DNA from 2 places in the Subtercola sp. RTI3 genome. Region 2 is predicted to be linked to the other one. Evidence: predicted binding sites of a transcription regulator. Region 2 holds the regulator's gene; the other holds the start of a gene.
The links. The regulator LexA, encoded in region 2, represses DNA repair genes until DNA is damaged. The targets are predictions, from matches to a motif close to TCGAACANNTGTTCGA.
Positions count from the first base shown of each region.

Region 1: a site for LexA is predicted at 8,025-8,040, ahead of QN358_RS11705 (Rv2578c family radical SAM protein). Genes of this name have one in related genera too.

Region 1 covers NZ_JASJXO010000029.1:11,996-24,262, reverse strand. The annotation lists gene QN358_RS11740 (helix-turn-helix transcriptional regulator) at 1-2,645, shown strand, start outside; gene QN358_RS11735 (hypothetical protein) at 2,779-2,928, shown strand; gene QN358_RS11730 (hypothetical protein) at 2,968-4,200, opposite strand; gene QN358_RS11725 (alpha/beta hydrolase) at 4,247-5,557, opposite strand; gene QN358_RS11720 (hypothetical protein) at 5,710-6,366, shown strand; gene QN358_RS11715 (YcnI family protein) at 6,421-7,206, shown strand; gene QN358_RS11710 (copper resistance CopC family protein) at 7,199-7,828, shown strand; gene QN358_RS11705 (Rv2578c family radical SAM protein) at 8,049-9,179, shown strand; gene QN358_RS11700 (thymidine kinase) at 9,198-9,812, shown strand; gene QN358_RS11695 (hypothetical protein) at 9,933-12,267, shown strand, end outside.
Region 2 covers NZ_JASJXO010000017.1:3,203-15,469, forward strand. The annotation lists gene QN358_RS08505 (histidinol-phosphate transaminase) at 1-654, opposite strand, end outside; gene QN358_RS08510 (LysM peptidoglycan-binding domain-containing protein) at 716-1,072, opposite strand; gene lexA (transcriptional repressor LexA) at 1,332-1,997, shown strand; gene metE (5-methyltetrahydropteroyltriglutamate--homocysteine S-methyltransferase) at 2,076-4,421, opposite strand; gene QN358_RS08525 (methylenetetrahydrofolate reductase) at 4,418-5,371, opposite strand; gene hflX (GTPase HflX) at 5,565-7,109, opposite strand; gene QN358_RS08535 (class I SAM-dependent methyltransferase) at 7,150-7,767, shown strand; gene dapF (diaminopimelate epimerase) at 7,777-8,658, opposite strand; gene miaA (tRNA (adenosine(37)-N6)-dimethylallyltransferase MiaA) at 8,668-9,582, opposite strand; gene miaB (tRNA (N6-isopentenyl adenosine(37)-C2)-methylthiotransferase MiaB) at 9,659-11,257, opposite strand; gene QN358_RS08555 (regulatory protein RecX) at 11,429-12,031, opposite strand; gene recA (recombinase RecA) at 12,034-12,267, opposite strand, start outside.

The sequences.
Region 1 (12,267 bases), on a different contig from region 2:
CAGAGCTTGGCGGTCGGGTCGTGGCGCCCGAAACAGGGCAGCAGGCCGGCGCCGGGCTGCTGTTCGATGCTGTGGCGGCGACGCTCGAGAATGCTGCCGCCGAGCATCCACTGGTCGTCATCATCGAAGACCTGCACTGGGCCGACCAAGCCACGCTCGCGCTGTTGCGATTCTTGGTGCGCGTCATCGAGAATGGCCGCATTCTGTTCGTCTTCACTTTTCGAAGTGACGAATTGGCGCGCGGAGGCACGTTGAGAGCCTGGCTGCCCGAGCTCGACCGCAACCGGCGGGTGTCTCGACGCGAATTGGCCAGGCTCACTCGCCGTCAGTCGCGGCAACTCATCACCGCGCTGAACGGGGCGCCGCTTGACAGCTCCGACGTCGGCGTGATCTTCGAGCGTACCGACGGGGTTCCGTTCTTCATCGAAGAACTGGTCGGCTGCGAGGCGTACCTGAGGGCCGACAGCTTTCCTGAAACGCTGCGAGAGATTCTGCTGGCCCGCTATGAAACGATGAGTGAAGGGGCAGAGCGCCTCACCCGCTTGCTGGCCGCCGGGGGAGTGCGCGTCGAGCACGAGCTGCTCTCGCGCGTCAGCGAGCAGAGCGCCGACGAGATAGACGCCGCCGCCAGCGAGGCGGTGGCCGCGAATGTGCTGGTCGTCGACGACACGGCGTACCGGTTTCGGCACTCGCTGGTGCGGGAGGCGGTGCATGAACAGCTGCTGCCGGGCGAACGGGTGCGCTTTCACACGAGCTATGCCAACGCTCTGGGTCCCGATGACGCAACGGCGATTTCGTACCATTGGATGCTCGCTCACAATGCCCACCGGGCGTTCGAGTGGTCGATCACCGCGATGGTGCAGGCCAAGAACTCGTTCGCGTTTCTCGCAGCGGCGCGGCTCGGTGAGCGAGCCCTGGAGTTCTGGGATCAGGTGGCTGACGCCGAGGGACTTGCAGGGCGCAGCCGCGTCGAGTTACTTTCAGAGACCTCGTACCTTCTGCGAAATGCCGGCGAGAGCGAGCGCGCCATCGCTCTGATCAACGAGGCGCTCGCGCTGTGTGGGCCGTCGGGCAACGCCGAGCCCTACGCGCGAATGCTGCGAGACAAAGCCTCGTATCTCGCGAATGTGGGGCAGGTGGGGTCGATCGCGCTGCTTCGGGAGGCGCTCGACGTGCTGCACCTGCGGCCGCAGAGCGTTCTGCGCGCGAATATTCTCGGGGAGCTGGCTGCGCGACTGATGCTCGAGGCACGGTTCGACGAAGCGATCGAAACGGCCGACCGCGCGCTTGCCGAAGCTGTCGCGGTCGATGCTGAACCGCGAAAATCGGTGGCGGCCAACATTCGGGGAATCTCCCGCTTCGGTCGCGGTGACGTCGAGGCGGGGCTGGCCGACCTCGCGTTGGCGGGCCAGCTTGCCGGGGGCAACGATTCGGCACGACTGCGCTACTTCGTGAACCAGTCGGGCGCGCTCAACCTTCTGGGCCGCTTCGACGACTCGATTCGCACCGCTGAAGAGGGGGCTGAGCACGCTCGGCAACGGGGAGTCGAACGCACCTCCGGCATCATTCTGCTGTCGAACATCATTGAGCCGCTTTTCGCCCTCGGTGAGTCGACGCGGGCGAACGAGTTGCTCGAGCGCGCTCTCGAACTCGATCCGCCTATCGGATACAGCGCCCACCTCCAGCGCCTCAAACTGCGGGCGGTGCTGTGGTCGGGCGATTCGGCGCAGGCCGAACGTCTGCTGCGGGGCTGGCGAAAGGGGCTGCGGTTGCAGTTGCGCATCGACATGCAGTCCCGGCTGGGGTTTGCGGCTGTCGCCGGTGAGATAGCTCTGGCTCGGGGCGAGATTCGTGAGGCGTGGAGCGAGGTGAGCGTGCTGCTCGACAGTGAACACCGCTCGTTCGCTCCCTACGACCTCGGGGTGCTGCCGGTCGCGGCGCGTGTTCTGGCGGCCGCCCGCGGTCGCGGTATCGAGCTGGTCTCGCCGCGCTCCGCTGGTGCCGCTTCGTATTCTGGTTCTGGTTCGACTCTCGAGGCCGAACTCCGTGAGGTGCTCGCCGCCGCTGCCGCCTGGCCGACAGCGGCCGCAACGGTCGCGGTGTTCGATGCCGAGCTCGGGGGCCCGCGCGGTTCTGGAACAGACCCTGAACTGTGGATGCTCGCGGTCGCTGCCTCGGCAGCCTCCACCGCCCCGGCTCAACTCGGGCCGTACACGAAAGCTCGATTGGCCGAAGCGTACGCGAATGCGGGTGATCGGGCATCCGCTCGCCGCTGGGCCGACGAGGCGCACTCCACTGCCGACCGCATCGGCCTCACCTCGGTGGCGCAGCGGGTGATCGATCTGAAACACAGGGTCGGAGCAGAGTCGACCGGGTCGACCGGGTCGGCCGGATCAACAGGGTCAACCGGGTCGGCCGGGCGTGGGGCCGGCTCCATCGTTGACCATACGTCGCTCGACGCACTGCTCACCGAACGCGAGAGGCAGGTGCTCGTGCTCCTCGCCCAGGGTTTGAGCAACCGGCAGATCGCTGAACAGTTGTTCATCAGCACCAAGACGGCGAGTGTGCACGTGTCGAACATTCTGCGAAAGACGGGTGCCGCGACGCGCACCGAGGCCGCGTACCTTGCCCGCAGCGGGGTGTAGCCGGGCGATGCGTAGACGAGAGGCAGCACCCGGCGCGCGAACAGCCGCAGAATAGGGCGATCGCTGCATGACGCGAACCCCGCTTAGAGACGACTGTCGGTCATACCGATTCGCACTCAGGTAGGAGAAGACCATGCTGTTCATCATCGTTCTTGTCGTGTTGGCCGTTGCGGCCATCGTTGCGACGTTCATCGAGGTACTGACCGACGGGTACCGCCCCGTCGCCATGCGGCCCGGCACTCTGCGTGCAGCGGATGCGCGGCGGGCGAGGGTTCGCCGCTGAGGGTTTGACCCGGCCACCGGTGGCCGGTGGTGGCCGGGCTCAGGGCCGGTCAGGATCAGGCTCGCCGGGCATCCATTCGAGCAGTTCTGAGGTGACGAGTTCGGCGACGGCAGCAGCGAGAAGCTCGGCCGTGCGGTCGCCGGGGGCCTCGCCGTGGGCCTCGACGACCGCGGTTTCTAGCTGAGTGAGGGTTCGCGGCAGCCGGGCGTGCTCGAGAATCGTGGGGGCGATGCCCGAGATCACGCGCACAGTTGTGCCCGAGAGTGCAATGACCGAGTCGCCGTCGCGAATGATGTCGGTGGCGATGCTGCGAACGCTGGGCGTGGTTCCGCGGGCGCGCTCGGCGTCTGCGAAGAGCGAACGCACGAGGGGTACGAGGGTTTCGGCTTCGCTGTAGGTCACCTGTTGGAGGCCGCCGCACGCGGCGAAGACGGCCTGCAGGCGCTCGAGCGGGCGGTCGCGGTGCGAGAGGTAGCTGATCTGTTCGACCACTTCGCCGATCGACTCAGTGAGGCTCACGCTCCGGATGCCCGGCTCCACGTCGCTCCCCGACGCGGGTCTCCGGTCGAGAAGCAGCACGGCGACCAGCCTCAGTGCCGGCGGCGGCACCCTCAGGCCGAGGGTGGCCGGGCTCACTTGGTCTTTCCATCGCTCGGGCGGGGGCTGCTTCACCGAGAGCGGCTTGCCGTAGGGCAGCACGCTGAGGTCGTCACGCACGGCGAGGGTTTCGTCTGTGACGTAGCCGAAGGCGCGGCCGAGGGCGATGGAGGCGGTGGTCTTTCCGCGGCCCGATGGGCCGAGGAAGGCGACCACGTTGCCGGTCGCCGGGTCGGCGACCGCACCGGCGTGCAGCATGAGAAGCGAGTTGCGCTGGGCATCGATGGCCGTGCGGGTGATGAGGCCGGAGAGCTGGTCGGCGAGGGCGCGGAACGACACGGCGGTGATGACGTCTGGAGCTGGGGCTGGAGCTGGAGCTGGGGCTGGGGCTGGGGCTGGAGCGAGGCCTGGGGCTGGCTCGGCTGAGGGTGGGGGCACGGCTGCGCCGGAAGTTGCGGAGACGGGGCTCTCGAGCGGGGCATCCGGAGCGGCCGCCGAAGGGGGAGCGGTCACGATGGCACGCAACACTGTGGCGCCTTCGGGGGCCTCGCTGACGAGCTCACCAGAGCACCGGGCCCACGACTCGACGAACTGCGACACCTCGGTGGGGGTGACGCCGTCAAGCTCCACGACGAACGGCGTGCCGAGCGCGACTACCGATACGAGCGACACCATAGGTTCACGCTACCGTGCCCGCGCGTATCGCAAGATCACCGCGTGATCAGCCCGTCGGCGGCGCCGACAACCCACCGCGTTGGTAGATCAGGGTGTAGCCGGCCGAGAGCCCGCCGTCGAGGGCGGTGTTGTCGTGCCCGCTGCCGGGTATGGCTGTGTATGTTGCGTGGATTCCGGCCGCCACAGCGGCGTCGTAGTTCGTCTTCACACCCGGGATGGCCTCGGCGTCGTCAGCTCCCACAGCGAACACCGCCCACGAATCGGGGTACGTCGACTTCGACATGATGGTGGTGGGCCACACCGCCTCGTAGGCCGCCTGGTTGCCGCCGAACATCTTCTTCAGGGTCGACTTGTCGTCGACGCCCTGGTATTCATCTCCCGAGATGTCGACGAAGTTGCCGAATGTGCTGGGGTATTTCGCGCCGAAGTATGACGCGCACATGCCGCCGTTCGAGAACCCCATGATGGTCCAGTCTTTGGGATCTGAGAGCACGTTGAAGTGCGCCTTCACCCACGGAACCACGTCTTTCATGAGGTAGGTCTCGACGTTGCCTTTCGAGGTGTCGAGGCAGAGCGGGTCTTTGGTGTCGTCGCCGAGCTGGTCGGGGTTCACCACGATGGGGGCGAGGCCTCTGTTCGCCGCGGCGAGCTTGTCGAGGATGACCTTGGGGTCGTCAAGGCCGGGGCTTCCCGGTTGTCCATTCAGCTGGATGATCACCGGCAGTGCCGGCGCATTCGCCACGAGCCCCGCCGGGGGTACGTACGCGAGCGCGGTTCGTGCGATGAAGCCCGAGACGTCGTGGGGAATGTTCACCGTGCCGAGCTGACCGGTGGCGGGGAGGTCGGCCGGGGGCATCCAGCTCTCGTAGAGGGGTGCGTTCGGGTCGACGACGGGTGCCGGGGTGGGGGTTCCCGATGCCGACGGAAGTACGAGCGGCTTCGCGTTGGTGACCCCGAAGAAGGCAGCGACGGTCTTGTTGAGGCCGTAGACGGCGTTGACGCCGAGGGTTCCGGTGGCGATGAAGACCGCGATGCCGAGCACGGCGATGAGTTTGCGCCACCACCTCGAGAGCCACAGGTTGACGATGGCGAGGCCCACGGCAGCGAAGGTGAGAACGATGACGGAATCGACCAAAGGCGACAGGCGGGTGCCGAACAGGTCGAGCAGGTACACGGTGATGACGAGGGTGACGATGCCGGCCAGGGCGCCGCCGACGAGGCCGGATGCTGCGGTGACGATCCAGCGCCGGCCGGGGCGGCGGATGAGCAGGTACAGACCGAAGACGGCGGCAGTGGCCGCGAAGCCGATGATGACGGGGCCCTGCACGATGTTGAGGTTGAGTAACGAGTCGAACATGGGGCTCCTGCGGTGCGGTGCATCGACGCACGCGCGTCGTCGGCAACACAATATCGGCTGGGCCGTGCGGGAGGCTGTACGACAGGGCTGGGCTCTGTGTTCTACGCTTTGTAGACTGGGGCGAAAAGCGGCAGCACGACGGCAGGAGCGGCATGACGAGCAGAGCGGCACGGGTGCTCCGTGGGCTCATCGCCGCGGGCGTCTCGGTGTTCGTGGCCGCCCTCTCGCACGTGGCCGCCGGCGGCATGGCGCCCGGAACTGTGGGCCTCGCCCTGGCCCTCGCCTTCTCCAGCCTGGTGTGCGTGGCGCTCGCCGGCAAGCGCCTGTCGCTGCCCCGGCTGGCCCTCTCGGTGGCCTTCAGCCAGGTTGCGCTTCATCTGCTCTTCACCGTGGGCGCCGGCAGCGCTGCCCTGTCGCCCAGCGAACCGATGACCGGCGAGATGGCCGGCATGAGCCACGGCTCGGCCCTCGTCAGCATGCTCTTCGACCAGAGCGCGGCCGGAGCGGCGAGCATCGGGGCCGGCTCGGCGATGCAGCCCTGTTCATGGATGTGGCTCGCGCACGCCGTCGCCGCCCTCGTCACGATCGTGGCGCTTCGCCGTGGTGAGCTGGCGTTCTGGGGGCTGTACAACTCCGCTGCCCTTCGGGTGCGGCGGTTCAGGCAGCTGGTTTTCGTCGAACCGGCGACACCGGATGCCCGGGCGGTGCCGCACGGTACGCGGGCCCCCGATCATCCGCTCGACCTCGGCGTGTTTCTGGGTTCACTTCGGCATCGTGGCCCCCCGGTGTGGCAGCACGTCTCTGCGTAGACCCTGTTCACACTTGCCGGTCGCCCGAAGTGGCGGCTGAGAAACGGATTCACCATGAAGAAGATTTCGATCGCGCGCGCGATCTGCACCACGTCTGTTGCTTTCGCCCTCGCTGTGGGGGCTCCGCTTGCGGCCAGCGCCCACGTGCACGTCGACCCCGACCAGGCGGCGGCGGGCAGCTACAGCACTCTCACGTTCAAGGTTCCTACTGAGTCGGCCACGGCCAGCACGGTCAAACTCGAGGTCGATCTGCCCACCGACACTCCGTTCGGCAGCGTTTCGTACGAGCCGGTTGCCGGATGGACGACCGAAGTGACCTCGTCGACACTGGCCACGCCGGTGAAGACCGATGACGGCACGGTGACGGAGGCCCCCACGAAGATCACCTGGACGGCTACTGGTGCTCCCGCGGCAATCGCGCCGGGGCAGTTTCTGACGTTCGCCATCTCGGCGGGGCCCATACCCAGCACGGGAAGCATCGTGCTGCCGACGCACCAGACGTATTCTGATGGCAGCGTGGTCGACTGGGCCGAGCCGACGCCCGCTTCGGGGGTGGAACCGGAGAACCCGGCACCGACGGTGTACGTGAACGATGCGCCGCCGGTTGCGGCTGCTTCTTCGGGTGCCGGTGCTGGTGCGTCGGTGACGGCGACGGCGTCGCCGGGGGCTGCGGGAGCCGTCATGACGCAGGGGGCTGGCACGACTGCTGCTGCGGCGACGGGCGACGGTACGTCGGCGCTCGCGATCGGGCTCGGAATCGCGGGGCTGGCGCTCGGCGCCATCGCGCTCGTCGTCGCGGTGCTCGCGGTGACGAAGAAGCGCGGGGCGAACGTTGCGTAGTCGACGTACGGTTGCTGGGGTTCTGCTCGGTGCTGCGCTTGCGGGCGCGCTCGCTTTGGTTCCCGTGACCAGCGCCAGCGCCCACGACTACCTGGTGAGCAGCACGCCCACGGCCGACTCCACGGTCACGACGCCCCTCACCTCGGTCTCGCTGACGTTCAACGACCTGGTGCTCGACCTTTCGGGTGACAGCTCGTCGGCGATTCTCGAGGTGACGGGGCCGGATGCCCAGACCACGCACTACGAGACGGGGTGCGCGAGCATCCTGAGCCACGACGTGAGCGTGCCCGTGGCGCTGGGGGCAGCTGGCCGGTACACGATGACGTGGCAGATCGTGTCGTCAGACGGGCATCCGGTGTCGAATTCGATCGGGTTCACGTACAGCCCGCCCGCCGGAACCGCCGCGGCGATGGGCAGTGCCACCGCGCCCTCGTGCGGCGGGGCAGTCGACAATTCGCGCATCACGGCGCTGCCGAACGCGGCAGCGGGCGGGTCTGAGGCGGGGGTGAATGCGGTGCTGATCGTGTCGATTGCGGGTGTGATCGTGCTGCTCGCCATTGCGGGGGTCGCCGTTGTTCTCGTTCGTGCGCGGCGACGGGAACGGGCCTCGAAAAAACTCTGAAATCTTTTCAGAGTCGACCAATCCGATGGGGGGAGGGTTTCGAATCCCTTCCTGTGCAGAGAGTGAAGGCTCTAACTGCGATGGGGCCCGCACCTCTGCACACTTCTAGAAGTCAAGCGTTCTGTGCTGCTGACACCCCTCAGCCGCATGGAGCGCTTGATTTTGTTAACCCCGGTACGCGTAGCTTGCGCGACATTCGAAAGTATGTTCGAATGAGGGCATGCGGTGGAGTGGGCAGCAACTGGGTGTCGAGAACGACTCCGCCCTGCCCGGGCTCGCGCGGCTGAACAACCTGGTGCGTTCGGTTCAGACGCCCGAGTTCGCCGGGATGACCTTTCACGAGGTGGTGGCGAAGTCGGCGCTGAACAAGGTTCCGGGCCAGAGCGCCATGCCGTTCGGGTACACGATCAACCCCTACCGGGGCTGCAGTCATGCCTGCACGTACTGCTTCGCGAGACCCACGCACACATACCTCGACCTCGATGCCGGCACCGACTTCGACAGCCAGATCATCGTGAAGATCAACGTGGCCGAGGTGCTGCGGCGCGAGCTTGCGAAGCCCAGCTGGGGGCGGCATCCGGTGGCGCTCGGAACAAACACCGACCCGTACCAGCGGGCAGAGGGCCGCTACAAGCTGATGCCCGGCATCATCGAGGCGCTCGCGGCATCGGGCACGCCGTTCTCCATCTTGACCAAAGGTACGCTGCTGCGACGCGACCTCGGGTTGCTGGTCGAAGCGTCGCGGGCGGTTCCGGTCGACATCGCCATGTCGATCGCGGTGTACGACGACGAGCTGCAGCAGTCGATCGAGCCGGGCACGCCGTCGGCCAAGGCGCGGCTGGCCACGGTGCGGGCGGTTCGGGATGCCGGGCTTTCGTGTTCGGTTTTTCTGATGCCGATCATCCCGCACCTCACCGACACCACCACACACCTCGACCGTGCGCTGGCGATGGTGAAAGAGGCCGGGGCGACCGGCGTCATGTACTCGGCGCTGCACTTGCGGCCCGGGGTGAAGCCCTGGTTCATGCAGTGGCTGGGGCGGGAGCATCCGGAGCTCGTGGCGGAGTACCGCTCGATGTACTTCGGGGCGTCGTCGTATGCGCCGAAGGAGTACCGCGCGTGGCTGGGACGGCGCATTCGGCCGCTCATGGCGCGGCATCGGCTCGACGGCGTGGAGGAGGGGTCGGGGGTGGCGCTGGCGGGCGCTCCGGGGCTGAAGTGGGCCGATGTGGCGAGCAGTACGGGCCGGTTCGACTCGTCGCGGTCGGCACATCGTCGTGATGCTTCTGTGCCTAACGGCGATGGTGCAGACGGCACGGCTGGGGCTGGACATCCGCCCACCCTGTTCTGAGGGCTTTAAGGTTGACAGGTGGCAAAACTCTATTTTCGGTACGGGGCTATGAACAGCGGCAAGAGCACGGCGCTGCTTCAGGCCGCCTACAACTATGAAGAGCGTGGGCACCGCGTGCTCATCACGAAGCCGGCGACCGACACGAAAGGCGACCACGGTATCGTGTCGCGGCTCGGAGTGAACCGCGCGGTCGACTTTCTCATCGAGCCGGGTCAGTCGCTGCGTGAGGCGTTCTGGAGTCGGGCCGAAGCCGCTCCCGGCCCCGAACCCGTCAGCTGCCTGCTCATCGATGAGGCGCAGTTTCTGTCGCGTTCGCAGGTCGACGATGCCTTGCGCATCGCGTTGGTCGACGGCATCCCGGTTCTCGCGTACGGCATTCGCACCGACTTTCTGACCGCTGCGTTCCCGGGCAGCCGGCGCCTGCTCGAAGTCGCGCACAGCCTCGAAGAACTCAAGACCATCTGCCGCTGCGGCCGCAAAGCCATCTTCAACGCCCGCCTCGTGAACGGCTTCTTCGTCTTCGACGGTGACCAGGTCGCCATCGACGGTGACCACGTGACCTACGAGTCGCTCTGCGGCGCCTGCTACCTCGAGGAGAGCGACGGTCGCCTCGGCGACTCCGTGAGCGTCTGACGTCGCGCCGCGTGACCGTTGACGTCGGATGAAGTTGAGAATAAGTTGGTATTGGGCATAAGGTGAGGGGTCATCACTTCGGGGCACTCTGCCCGGGGGCCGCACCACGCTGGGAGTCTCGTGTCTGCTTCGTCTACGCATCGCATGCCGTCGTTCGGGCATGTGATCGCCGTCGCCGCTATCGGATCGATCGCGCTGGTCGGATCGCTTGCAGCAGTGGCGATGAACGCCGCGGCATCCGTTCCCACGATCGGCACGACAGCGTTGGTGAGTGCTCACCTGCCGGCGGGCGGCAACGCCGACTCAGCCGTCTCCGCAATTTCTTCGAACGGGCGCTTTGTTGCGTTCGGTTCAACCGCGACGACCCTGACCTCGTCTGACTCCCACGGCCACCGACAGATCTTTCGCCGCGACACACTCACGGGCGAAATAGTGCTCGTGAGTGTGAATCTCACCGACGGTACGGGTGTGAACAACGACACCCAGTCGCCGAGTATCTCAGCCGACGGGCGATTCGTCTCGTATCTCACAGCGGCCACCGATGCCGTCACCGAAGATACCGGGGGTCACATCCAAGCGTTTGTCAGAGACCTGACGACCTCCACCACCATCTTGGCCAGCGTGAGCCAGACGGCCACGCCGGTAGGTGCCTCAGATGACGTGCTGCAGGCCGTGATCTCGGCAGACGCACACGACATCGCGTTCACGACAGCCGCGAGCAATCTGACGAGCGTCAGTACACATGGCTATTCGCAGGTCTTCGAGCGCGACGTGACAGCACATGCCACCTCGATGATCAGCCTGAGTGACGCTGGAATTCCGTCGGGCGGCGCTGGCGACTGCGTGGCCGGACTGGCGATCTCGAATGACGGGAGTCGTATTGCCTTCGCCTCGGCCGCGACAGACCTGACGCCTTTCGCCACCCACAAATTTCGGCAGATCTATGTTCGAGACACAACTGCCTCTGCCACAACTCTCGTCAGCCTCGACAGAACCGGGTCGTCGGGAGCCGATGGCGACTCGGTGGGCGTGGCGATCTCGGAGAACGGAATCGTGTCGTTCTCTTCGTCAGCCACCGATCTCACCACCATTGCCACGGGCGGGCATCAGCAGGTGTATCGCCGTGACGTGGGCGCCGGATCCACCACGCTGCTGAGCCGCTCGACGGCAACCACACCGAGCGGGGGCGACTCTGACGCGGGCGGAATCGACATCAGCATCTCTAACGACGGAGGTCTCGTCACGTTCAGCTCGACTGCGACTGACCTCACTGATCCGCCTCAGGCAGGCCACGCTCAAGTTTATTCTGCCGGCCTGTCAGGAGCGCCCGTCGTGCTCAGCCGGCGGGTGGGCTCGACGGCAGCAGGTGGTGACGACAATTCGTTCGGGGCTGTGGTGTCAGCGGACGGGTCGACGGTGACGTTCACTTCTGCGGCGAACGACGTCAGCTCCACTTCGTCGAATGGGTACCTTCAGGTTTACGCCGAAAAGGTCACGACCGGCACCACTGTCATGATGAGCACCGACCAGGCGGCGAATGCGATGGGTGGCGGAAACGCAGACTCGGTGCAGAGCTTCGTATCTCAGAACGGTCGCTTCGTCGCGTTCAACTCGAATGCGACCGACCTGGTGGTGGTGGCGACCGCCAGCCACCGGCAGGGTTACCTCCGTGACCAGTCAACCGGTGTGACGATTCTCGTGACGGCGGCCGCCGGCTCGGTCGACGGCGCAAACAGCGATTCAGAGGTCACGTCGATCTCGGCCGATGGTCGGTACGTGGTCTTCGAATCGGGTGCGACCGATCTGACCGCGGTGCCGAGCGGTGGCCACAGCCAGATCTATGTGCGCGACACCGTGTTGAATATGACGAGCCTTGCCAGCGTGGCGGGAGTAGGCGTCGTGACTCCCACCGGAGCCAATGGTGATTCGCAATTCGGTGAGATCTCGGCCGATGGAAGCCATCTGGTCTTCGACTCGAAAGCTACAGACCTCACCTCAGACGCGACGGGCGGCTATGCGCAAGTGTTTGTGCGTGACCTCGTATCGGGCTCGACTCGACTAGTGTCAACGAGCATTGCGGCGGCTGCGACCGGCATGAATGCCGATGCGGGTGGGGCACCATCGATTTCGGGTGACGGGGGCCTTGTGGTCTTCGCCACGCTCGCGAGCGATGTGACGAACATCGCGCCGGGAGCGTCGTCGCAGGTTTACGTGGCGGATGCGGCAGGCGGCCGGGCCAGACTGCTGAGCACGGCGCCCGGCAGCTCGTCGACTGCCGGTGATGGTGATTCGGTTCTGCCCGTGATCTCAGCCGACGGAACAACGGTCGCTTTTACGTCGAGGGCGCACCTTACAAGCACGGCAAACGGCGGGCACGCGGAGGTCTATCTCGAACGGCTGGCGAGCAGCGAACCGCAGATGATCAGCCTGGATCCGGCGGGTACGAGGGCGGCCG
Region 2 (12,267 bases):
CAGTCGCTCGCGCCCGGGAAGCAGCGACAGCGCAGTTTCTTCGCCCTCGACCCCGAACTCGGCGTAGGCCTCGTCAACGACGACAATGCCGCCGGTTGCGTCGTAGACGGCCTCGATGGTCTCGAGCGAAAGCGCTGTGCCCGTTGGGTTGTTGGGAGCACAGAGGAAGACGAGATCGGGCTCGGTGCGCTTCACCCAGTCGACAGCCGTCGCGGGGCTGATCACGTAGTCGGCATCCCGTTCGCCGGCGAGCCACTCGGTACCCGTTCCGGCGGCGATGATCGAGTGCATCGAATACGTGGGAGGAAACCCGAGTACCGAGCGGCCAGGCCCGCCGAAGGCCTGCAGGATCTGCTGGAGTACCTCGTTCGAACCGTTGGCGGCCCACACATTGTCGCGGGTGAGCCCGTGACCGAGGTAGTTCGCGAGGCTGTCGCGCAGCGCCAGGAACTCGCGGTCGGGATACCGATTCACTGTCAGCAGCTCGTGCGCAACAGCCTCGATGATCGAACGAGCGACGTTCTCGGGGATGGGGTGCGTGTTCTCGTTGACGTTGAGCGCCACGGCCACTTTGAGCTCGGGGGCGCCGTACGGCTTCAGCCCACGGAGGTCATCACGAATAGGTAGGTCGGCTAGTGAACTCACTCGCCCCATGTTACTGGGGGTGGGGTGCCCGAAGTGGAGCACTGCGAGCACGGCACTGCGGCTGGAACGCCTACTTCGCGGTGCTGTACTCGGCCGGGAGCGCGAGACGCTGGCCGGGCTGAACGCTCGACGAGTGCAGCTGGTTGAGGTTCACGATGTCGGCGATCACATCACGCGGGTCGGCCTTCGGATCGATGCTCTGGGCGATGGACCAGAGGCTCTGGCCCGACTGCACCGTGATGTAGGAGAAGTCGGCCGAGCCGGCATCGGCAGTGGCTATGGCTGACGAGGCACCGAAAACAGCGAAAGCGGCAAGCCCCGCGACGAGCGGGACGGCGGCGAGGAACCCGACCACGCGACGCCCGCGACGCGTGAGGCGCAGGCGGATGGTCGGTGTGACGGGTGCGTTTGGTGCCAGTGCGGTCATGGTTGCCTCCTGTGGAGATTTCGTACCCGACTCTCGGCCGGGAGAGCCGGGTACGAAGCTATGTTCCGAATATATATTCGATTGTTCGAATAAACAAGTTCGAATATGGACTTTTTATCGCGACACACTCGAACATGTGTTTGTTGCAGAGTCAGTCTTCGATACAGTTTCGATTGTCGAGATTGAAACCGAATCGGCGACTGATGAAAGTAAAGCGTGAGCCACTGACATTGGGTCGTCATCGAGAAGTGAGAAGCAGATGACCAGTGAACGCGGCGGCACCCGGCGACGAAAGTCGCTGAGCGAGAAGCAGCTGGCCATCCTCGAGATGATCTCCGATGCGGTGAACCAACAGGGCTATCCGCCGAGCATGCGAGAGATCGGCGATGCCGTCGGGCTGGCCTCTCTCTCGAGCGTGACCCACCAGCTGAACCAGCTCGAGCTGAGCGGTTACCTGCGCCGCGATCCCAATCGCCCTCGTGCGCTCGAAGTGCTCATCGACATTCCGAAGAGCGACAGCGTGAGCACCGACTCCCCCACCCCCCACGGCGATGTCGCTCTGGTGCCGATGGTCGGCCGCATCGCGGCCGGTGTTCCCATCACGGCCGAGCAGCAGGTCGAAGAGGTCTACCCGCTGCCCCGGCAGCTCGTGGGCAAGGGTGAGCTCTTCATGCTCAAGGTGGTGGGCGAATCGATGATCGACGCCGCCATCTGCGACGGCGACTGGGTGGTCGTGCGTACCCAGAAGACGGCCGAGAACGGTGACATCGTCGCTGCCATGCTCGACGACGAGGCCACGGTCAAGGTCTTCCGCCAGCGTGACGGTCACACCTGGCTACTGCCGCGCAACTCGAACTTCGAGCCCATCCTCGGCGACTATGCCACGGTGCTCGGCAAAGTCGTGGCGGTGCTCCGCTCCGTCTGACACCGCAGCACAAAAAAAGAGCGAAGGCGCCCAGCGGGGCCTTCGCTCTTTTCGTCTGCAGAAGTCGGCTCGCGCGACCTAGTGCGTGAGCACCTTCGCGCGCACCGCACGCGTCGCCTCGAGCATGTTCGTCAGCGACGCGACAGTCTCGTCGTACCCGCGCGTCTTGAGACCGCAGTCGGGGTTCACCCAGACCTGCCGATCGGGAATCGACGCCAGGGCCGTCTCGATCAGCTCGGTGACCTCGCCCACGCTCGGAACGCGAGGCGAGTGGATGTCATAGACGCCCGGCCCGATGCCCCGCGCGAACCCGCTGCTCTTGATGTCGGTGACGACCTCCATGCGGCTGCGCGCCGCCTCGATGCTCGTCACGTCTGCATCGAGCTGGTCTATCGCATCGATGACAACACCGAACTCGGAGTAGCAGAGGTGCGTGTGAATCTGGGTGCTCGCCTCGACCCCACTCGTGGCGAGCCGGAACGATCCCACCGACCAGTCGAGGTACGCGGCCTGGTCGGCCTTCTTCAGCGGCAGCAGCTCGCGGAGGGCTGGCTCGTCGACCTGCACCACCGTGATGCCCGCAGACTGCAGGTCGGTGATCTCGTCGCGCAGCGCCAGGGCCACCTGACGAGCAGTCTCGCCGAGTGGCTGGTCGTCGCGAACGAATGACCAGGCAAGAATCGTGACGGGCCCGGTGAGCATTCCCTTCACGGGCTTCTCGGTGAGCGTCTGCGTGAAGACCGACCAGTCGACCGTGATGGGCTTCGGGCGTGAGACATCGCCCCACAGCAGCGACGGGCGCGTACAGCGGGTGCCATACGACTGCACCCAACCGTTCTGGGTGACAGCAAAACCGTCGAGGTTCTCGGCGAAGTACTGCACCATGTCATTGCGCTCGGGCTCACCGTGCACGATGACGTCGAGACCGATCTCCTCTTGCAGTTCGACCACGCGGGTGATCTCGGCTCGCATCACCGCTTGGTACTCGTCGTCAGAGAGCACACCCGCCACCAACTGCGCCCGCGCACGACGGATGTCGCCCGTCTGCGGAAACGACCCGATGGTTGTCGTCGGGAGAAACGGCAGGTTCAGTGCTTGTTCTTGGGCTTTGGCGCGCACCGCGTAATCTTCACGCGCGAAGTCGGCCGCTGTCAGCGCAGCCTCGCGAGCACGAACGGCACCGTCACTCACGCCGGGCGCGGCAAGGCGAGCCGCCAGAGCAGCGGTCGAGGCCTCGAGCACCGACCGGATGCCCGCCACCCCCTTCTCGAGCCCCTCTGCCAGCGTGGCGACCTGCTCGACCTTCTGGTCAGCGAACGCCAGCCACGACTTCAACTGATCCCCGAGCAACTGCTCGGGCTCGACCGTGTGCGGCAGGTGCAGCAGTGACGTGGAGGTCGAAACCGAGACCGACGGCGAGAGCGCACGCAACGCTTCGAGCTTCTGCCACGCCTCAGCGAGGTCGCCGCGCCACACATTATGGCCGTCGATGACCCCACCCACCAGTGTCTTCGACGCCAGGGGATCAAGACCCGCGGCACCGGCGGCGGGCACAGTTCCGCGAACGAGGTCGAGACCGATCGCTTCGATGGGCGTGGCCGCGAGCACCGTCAGAGCGTCGTCGAGGCTGTTGTACGGCGCGGCGACGAAGATGGCCGGCCGGGCATCCGGAGCACCCAGATACTCGTAGGCCCGGGCCGCAGCGGCACTCGTGTCAGCGCTCGACACGTCGAGGCTCTCGCTGACGAGGGCGGGCTCGTCGAGCTGCACCCACTCGGCGCCGGCCTCGGCCAGGCGCCGCAGCAGCTCGGCGTAGACCGGCAGGAGGTCGTCGAGTCTGCTGAGCGGCACGAACCCCTCTGGCGCCTCGTCGCTCGGCTTGCTGAGCGCCAGGAAGGTCACCGGCCCGACGATCACGGGGCGCGTCAGGAACCCCTGCTGCAGGCCCTCTGAGAACTGCTGCACGAGCGCATCGCTCGCCAACGAGAACACCGTCTCCGGCCCGATCTCGGGCACGAGGTAGTGGTAGTTCGAGTCGAACCACTTCGTCATCTCGAGCGGCAGGCTGTCGCCCTCACCGCGCGCGATCGTGAAATAGCCGCCGAGGTCGACCCTGCCTTGGGCGTTCACCAGGCCGGCAAAACGCGCGGGCACCGCGCCGAAGGCAACGGCAGCGTCGAGCACGTGGTCGTAGTACGAGAAGCTCTCGGGTATCGACGAGTCGGTACGCCCGAGGCCGAGGCCTACGAGCCGTTCGCGCGTCTGCCGGCGGAGGCCCCGCGCGACCTGCTCGAGTTCTTCGACGCTGCTGCGCCCGCCCCAGAATGCCTCGACGGCCTTCTTCAGCTCACGGTTGGGCCCGATGCGTGGGTAGCCGAGAATGGTGCCGGAGGGGAAGGCCGGGCGACGGGGCGGTGTGGTCATGCTGACTCCTTGTTTCGTGTTCCATACTTCGGGGCCGACGCCGGCACCAGGCCGAGTTCTGCCAGAACTGTGAGAACTGCTTCGTGTCGATTGAATGTGTACAAGTGGATGCCCGGGGCCCCGCCCGCCGTCACAGCCGACACCAGCGCAACCGCGTTCTCGACCCCGACCGCAAACCGCTGCTCGTCGGTGTCTGCTGCCTCGAGGGCAGCGAGCAGCCGAGGCGGCGGAGTCAGCTCGGCCAGCTCGGCGATCCGTCGCAGCCGCGAAGCACTCGTGACCGGCATGACCCCGGGCAGAATCGGAATCGTCACGCCAGCGGCACGCGCCCGGTCGACGAACGCGAGGTAGTGCTCTGCCTCGAAGAAGAGCTGCGTAATGGCGAGCGTGGCACCCGCTGCCTGTTTGGCCAGCAGGGCATCCACATCTTGCCCATCGAACCTCGACCGCGGGTGGCCGTTCGGAAACGCGGCGACGGCGACGGTGACCTTGGCTCGGTGCCGGTCGACCTGCGCCGCGTGCGGAAGCCCGGGGAGCTGCACTTCGGTGTACGGCACGCGTTCGGCCTGCACCCGGTGAATGAGCTGCACCAGCTCACCGGCACTGCCGAGGTCACCCAGCGGGGCGGCGGCGCCGTCGACATCGTGCGGGAGGTCACCGCGCAGAGCGAGAAAACTGGTGATGCCCGCATCGAGAAATCGGCGGATCAGAAGCCCAGCTTCGGCGTGCGACGACCCTACGCAGGTGAGATGCGCCATGGGCTTCACCGCGGTGTTCTCACGAACATAACGCAGCGCCTCGAGCGACGAATCGCGCGACGACCCGCCCGCTCCGAATGTCACCGAGATGAATTCGGGCCCGGCCGCTGCCAGCGCGTCGATGGTCGCCGGCAGTTCCGCGGCGGCAGCAGCCGAGCGGGGCGGGTACACCTCGAACGAGAACGGAATCACAACAGGGCCTTCGATCACACGGGCAAATACGGCAGGCAGGCTGAGAGGCTCAGCATGAAGGGCGTATCGCGGGCGGGTGCCGGGCTCGGCTGTCGCTTTGCGCCCCCAAATGTGTGCGGGGCGACGAACATCAGCGACACTACAGGCGAGCCAGGCTCGCCGCTCGTGTGTGACTCTTTGTGACAGCAGGCGGTCAGTGCGTGCTGAACTCGAGAAGCTGGGCCTCGAATTCGGGTGTGACCAGGGCTCGCACATGGGTGCCGCCCTCTTCGTACTCGGTGCTCAGAACTGTGCTGTGCTGGTGCATCTGCGACACGAGATCGCCACGGTCGTATGGCACCAGAACGTCGACCTCAATCGAGGGCGTCGGCAGCATGCCGTCGAGCGTCGAGAGCAACTCGGCGATACCCTCACCGGTGCGCGCCGACACGAACAGCGAGTGCGGTTCGAGCCCGCGGAGCACGATGCGCTCACTCTCTGAGACCAGGTCGCTCTTGTTGAAGACGACGAGCTCGGGCACGTCACGCGCGCCGGCGTCACCCACCACGAGGCGAACTGTGCTCAGCTGGCTGGCCGGGTCGGGGTGTGAACCGTCGACGACATGCACGATGACGTCGGCATCGGCGACCTCTTCGAGTGTCGACCGAAATGCCTCGACGAGCTGCGTCGGCAGGCTGCGAACGAAGCCCACGGTGTCGACGAAGGTGAACTCGCGGCCGTCTTTCGTCTGTGTGCGGCGCACCGTCGCATCCAGCGTGGCGAACAGCGAGTTCTCAACCAGCAGGCCCGCACCGGTGATGCGGTTCAGCAGTGATGACTTGCCGGCGTTCGTGTACCCCGCGATGGCCACCGACGGCACGGTGTTGCGCTTGCGGTTGGCCCGCTTTGCCTCGCGTGCCGGCTTCATGGCCGCGATCTGCTTGCGCAGCCGCGACATGCGTGTGTGGATGCGGCGCCGATCGAGCTCGATCTTCGTCTCACCCGGCCCACGTGACCCCATGCCGGCTCCCGCGCCGCCCACCTGGCCACCGGCCTGGCGCGACATCGAGTCACCCCAGCCGCGGAGCCTCGGCAGCAGGTACTCGAGCTGCGCGAGCTCGACCTGGGCCTTGCCCTCCCGGCTCTTGGCGTGCTGGCTGAAGATGTCGAGAATGACCGCCGTTCGGTCGATGACCTTCACCTTCACGATGTCTTCGAGCGCGCGCCGCTGGCTCGGTGCCAGCTCGCTGTCGGCGATCACCGTGTCGGCCCCGAGCGCCTTCACTACGCTGGCGAGCTCTTCGGCCTTGCCCTTGCCGAAATAGGTGCTGGGGTCGGGGGTCGGGCGACGCTGCAGCAGACCATCGAGCACCGCGGCACCCGCGGTCTCTGCGAGCGCTGCAAGTTCGTGCAGCGAGTTCTCGGCATCGGTCAGCGTGCCCTGCGTGTACACGCCGATGAGCACCACATTCTCGAGCCGCAGCTGCCGGTACTCGACCTCGGTGACGTCTTCGAGCTCGGTTGAGAGCCCCGCCACCCGGCGCAGTGCCTGTCGGTCGGCACGGTCGAACTGGTCGCCGTCGTGGTTCTGCTGGCCGGCGCTCGTGCTATCGCGCTGAAGCGCCTGTGCGCTACCGGGGGCGAACAGTGCGTAACCGGATGCCCGGGCATCTGCCCTGGCCAGAACGCGGTCGACGGAGTCTTGTGACCCGTCGCTTTGCGTGTCCGTTCCTGTCGAAGTTGAATCGTTTTCAGTCATTGAATGCAAGACTAGCCCTCTCGTTTGCTAAGTTCCCTCTATGGCTACTGACAATGGGCACTACTTCTCGAGCCAGCCCACGACCCCTCTGCGGTTGAAGGAAATTCCCGTGACCATCGCCGGTCACTCGTTCGCAGCCACCACAGCAGGAGGGGTCTTCAGCCCTGATCGTGTCGATGTCGGAACCCAGGTTCTGCTCGCGAACACGCCCGCACCGCCCCCGGGCGGCAATCTGCTCGACGTGGGGTGCGGCTGGGGCCCGATCTCGCTGGCTCTGGCACTGTTGTCACCCCACGCCACCGTGTGGGCTGTTGACGTCAACGAACGTGCGCTCGACCTGGTGAGGGCCAATGCAGCCACGCTGGGCCTCGAGAACATCAACGCTGTGACGCCCGCGGATGTTCCCGCCGACATCGCCTTCATGACCATCTGGTCGAACCCGCCCATCCGGGTGGGAAAAGACGAACTGCACAACCTCATGCTGACGTGGCTGCCGCGCCTCGACCCCGGCTCAGACGCGTGGCTCGTCGTTCAGCGCAACCTCGGTTCTGACTCGCTGCACCACTGGCTCGAAGGTGCTCTGCCACCCGCGTTCTCGGTCACCCGCACCGCAACCCACAAGGGTTACCGTGTGCTGCGGGCCCGGCTTCGCGAGTAGAGTCTGCGCTCAGGCGAGGGTGACGTCGCCCTCGAACACCAGCTCAGCCGGGCCCGACAGCGCGACGTGTTCGCCGTCTTCTGTGGCGTACATGCGCACGCCGACGGCGCCGCCCGCAACCTCGACGCGCCACTGGTTGGGTGCGCCCGCGCCGGCCCAGTATCGAATGGCGAGGGCTGCAGCGACCGCGCCCGTTCCACACGACAGGGTCTCGCCGCTACCGCGCTCGTGCACCCGCATGCGGATATGGCCGACCCCGTTGCGAACCATCGGCTCGAGCGGCACGACGAACTCCACGTTCGCGCCGTCGGCCGGCTCGGGGTCGATTTGCGGAATGAACGTCAGATCTAGCGACTCGAGCTCAGCTTCGTCGAGCAGTGCCACCACCACATGCGGGTTACCCACGTTGATACCGAGGCCGGGCCTGGCAACCTGCAGGCCCCTGGCGCGAACGAGCGGCTCGCCGCCATCAAGCCTCCACCGACCGAGGTCGGCCTGAAAACCGGTGAGGTTGCGCTGCACGTCGACAACCCCCGAGCGCGTACCCACCACGAGGGTGTCGCCCGCCTCGAGTGTGGCCATGCCGTTCTCGAGCAGAAACTTCGAGAACACCCGGATGCCGTTGCCGCACATCTCTGCCACGCTACCGTCGGCATTGCGATAGTCCATGAACCACTCGGCGGCCTCGTCTTCGGCGAGTGACGCGGCGCCGGCATCGATGTTGACCGACCGCACCGCGCGAATGAGGCCGTCGGCACCGATACCGAAATGCCGGTCGCAGAGCGAGGCGATCTGGGTCGGCGTGAGCGACACCTCGCCGTCGGGGTCGGAGAACAGAACAAAGTCGTTGCCGGTGCCCTGGCCCTTGGTGAAGTGCAGCTCGATTGCCATGGCTCAAGCCTAGAGGAGCGCGTAGGCCTGCTCTCCCAGGTCGTCGGCCGCGGCATCCAGCCACACCGCCTCGCGATAGCGACGAAACCAGCTCACCTGACGGCGGGCATAGCGCCTGGTCAACGCCTGCGCCTCGGCGATGGCCTGAGCCTCGGTGAGGGTCTCGTGCAGCTCCCCCAGCGCCTGCGCGTAGCCGATGGCCCGGCTCGCCGTCACCCCGCGCTCGAGCCCCAGCGGAATGAGTGCGCGCACCTCGTCGAGAAGGCCCGCCGCCCACATGCCCACCACTCGCTGGTCGAGCCGTTGTACGAGCAAGTCACGTGGGTGCTGCAGTGCCAGCACCGTCGCCGACCGCCACGGCACAGGTCTATCGGGAAGCTGGCCGCTCACCGGAATACCCGTCAGCTCGATGACCTCGAGCGCGCGTACGATGCGCCTGCCGTTGTGTGGGCCGATGGATGCTGCAGCCTCTGCGTCACGCTCCACCAGCCTCTGGAACAGCAGCCCCACACCCCTCTCGGCCAACTCGGCCTCGAGACGACTGCGTACCTCGGCGTCGCGCACCGGAAACTGAAAATCGTAGATCACCGACGACACGTACAGCCCCGAGCCGCCGACGAGAATCGGCACCGCTCCCCTGGCGATGATGGCGTCGATCGCCTGTCGCGCATCGGCCTGGTATGCGGCCACCGAGACGTCGGCGGTGACGTCGTAGACGTCGAGCATGTGGTGCGTGATTCCGCGGCGCTCGGGCGGCGCGAGCTTGGCCGTGCCGATGTTCATTCCGCGGTACAGCTGCATGGCATCGGCGTTGACGATCTCCGCCGGTCTTCCCGCACGGGCCAACCGTTCGGCAGTGCTGAGGGAGAGATCTGATTTGCCGGTACCGGTGGCGCCGACGATCACAATGATTTCTGCGCTCATCTGGCCCATCTGTGATTGGTGGCTCTCGCTGACAGCGTCAGACGCAGCGAAAGCGCCCGTGCCTCACGAGGTTCGGTCAGCGCAGGTCGTCTGCGAGGTCGTAGATAGGGCTGGTGGCCACCCGCAGTGTGGGTAGCCCAAGCGAGACGCGACCGGGGGTCGACGAGGAGCCGTGCCCGTGGCCGTCGTCGGTGCTCGCGGGTACAGCGCACGAGTCGGACTGGTCTCTCTCCCACGCGTCGCCCGCACGGGTGCGGCGAACACGCAGCGGCTCACCATCGACGGAGTCGGCGATGAGGTAATACGGTTTTGCCCCACTCACGGTCACCGTGACGACGTCGCCCGGACGCGGCAGCGGCGACCCCTCCGGCACGTCGAAGTGCACCAGGCGGCTGTCTTCGGCACGGCCACTCATGCGGTGCGTGTCGGCATCTTTGCGACCCTCGCCGTTGGCTACGAGCAACTCAACTTGACGGCCGATGACCTTCTCGTTCTCTTCCCACGAAATGCGGTCTTGCAGCGCCATGAGGCGCTCGTACCGCTCTTGCACGACGGCCTTCGGCACCTGGTCGGGCATCGTGGCGGCCGGGGTGCCCGGGCGAATGGAGTACTGGAACGTGAACGCCGTGGCGAACCGAGCCGCTGCGACCACGCGGAGGGTCTCCTGGAAGTCTTCTTCGGTCTCGCCGGGGAAGCCCACGATGATGTCGGTACTGATGGCCGCGTGGGGCATGCGGGCGCGCACCCTGTCGAGAATGCCGAGGAACTTCTCTGACCGGTACGAACGCTTCATTGCGCGGAGGATACGGTCGGAGCCTGACTGTAACGGCATGTGCAGCTGCGGCATGACCGCGGGCGTCTCGGCCATCGCGTCGATGACGTCGTCGGTGAACGCAGCAGGATGCGGGCTCGTGAACCGGATGCGTTCGAGACCCTCAATTTGGCCGGCCGCCCGGAGCAGCTTGCTGAACGCCTCCCGATCGCCGAACTCGACACCGTAGGAGTTGACGTTCTGACCGAGCAGAGTGACCTCGATGGCGCCGTCGTCGACGAGAGACTGAACCTCGCGCAGCACCTCACCCGGGCGACGGTCTTTCTCTTTGCCGCGAAGCGACGGAACGATGCAGAACGTGCAGGTGTTGTTACAGCCGACCGAGATGGAGACCCACCCGCTGTAGCTGGAGTCGCGTTTCGTGGGCAGCGTTGACGGAAAGGTCTCGAGCGAGTCGAGAATCTCAAGCTGCGCTTCACCGTTGTGACGAGCACGCTCGAGCAGGCTGGGCAGCGCACCCATGTTGTGCGTGCCGAACACGACATCGACCCACGGGGCCTTCGACAGAATGACCGACTTGTCTTTCTGGGCCAGACAGCCGCCGACGGCGATCTGCATGCCCGCGTGGCGCCGCTTGACCGAGGCGAGGTACCCGAGGTTGCCGTAGAGCTTGTTGTCGGCGTTCTCGCGCACGGCGCACGTGTTGATGACCACCACGTCGGCCTCGCCCGACTCGTCGCGCACGTAACCGGCTGCTTCGAGCGACCCACTCAACCGTTCTGAGTCGTGCACGTTCATCTGGCAGCCGAAGGTACGAACCTCGTAGGTGCGGATGCGCCCCGACGATTCCACTGCGGCCGCCGACGGCACGATGATGGTGGGGGCTTCGCTGACGCTGCTCATAGTTGTCTCAGTCTACGTTCGTCTCGCCAACCGAGCCGAATCTCACCATTCCTCGGTGAGACCGGCCCGGCCGAAGCGGACCCGGTTGATGCGGACTCAGGTGATGGGGGCTCAGGTGCTGGGGACTCAGGTGATGGGGGCTCAGGTGCTGCGGACCCAGGTGATGCTGACTCAGGTGAAGCGCACTTTGCGCGGGCCCGGTGTGAGCGCCGCAGCCACGGCCGATCGAATGACGGCTGACGGGTAGCCCTTACGCATAAGGAACGACGTGAGGCGTCTCTCGGCCGTCTGCGCGTCGAGCCGGGCAAGCGACGGAGCACGCTTCTCCGCCAACTCGATGGCCCGCCGCAGTTCGTCGTCGTCATCGAGCGCCTCAAGGGCAGCAGAGATGATCTCGGGCTGCACGTGCCGCGTCGACAGTTCGTTCTTGATCTGTGACCGACCGTAGCCCTTGCGGCGATGAAGCGTCTCGACGAGGTTCTCGGCCAGGTCGAAGTCGTCGACATACTTGTTGGCGCGATAGCGGTCGAGAAAGACCTCGAACTCGCTCTCGTCGACACCATTCGCAGCCAGGAGCTTCGTGACCTCCCACTCGGAGAGTGCCTTGCGGGCGAGGGCGCGCACGACGACGTTCTCAAGGAACGCCTCGCGCTCGCCCTCACTCATAGCGTCTTCGACTTCGCTCTCACCGTAGCCATCGCCATCGAATTCGCCCTCACCGATCTCCTCCGGCACCGCGATCACACCGGGAAGATACGTGACCTTTGCGACCACGACTAAGCACCCTTACGTGCAGCAACCTTCGGAGCAATGGACTCGACCTTCGCCGTGTCAGTCGCTGCCGTCACCGCGACGACCTTCGGCGCGTTCGGGTCTTCGAGGAGGCCGAGCTTCATCTTGATCTTGTTCTCGATCTCGAGAGCAACATCGGGGTTCTCTTTCAAGAACCGACGCGAGTTCTCTTTGCCCTGGCCGAGCTGCTCGCCGTCGTACGTGTACCAGGCACCCGA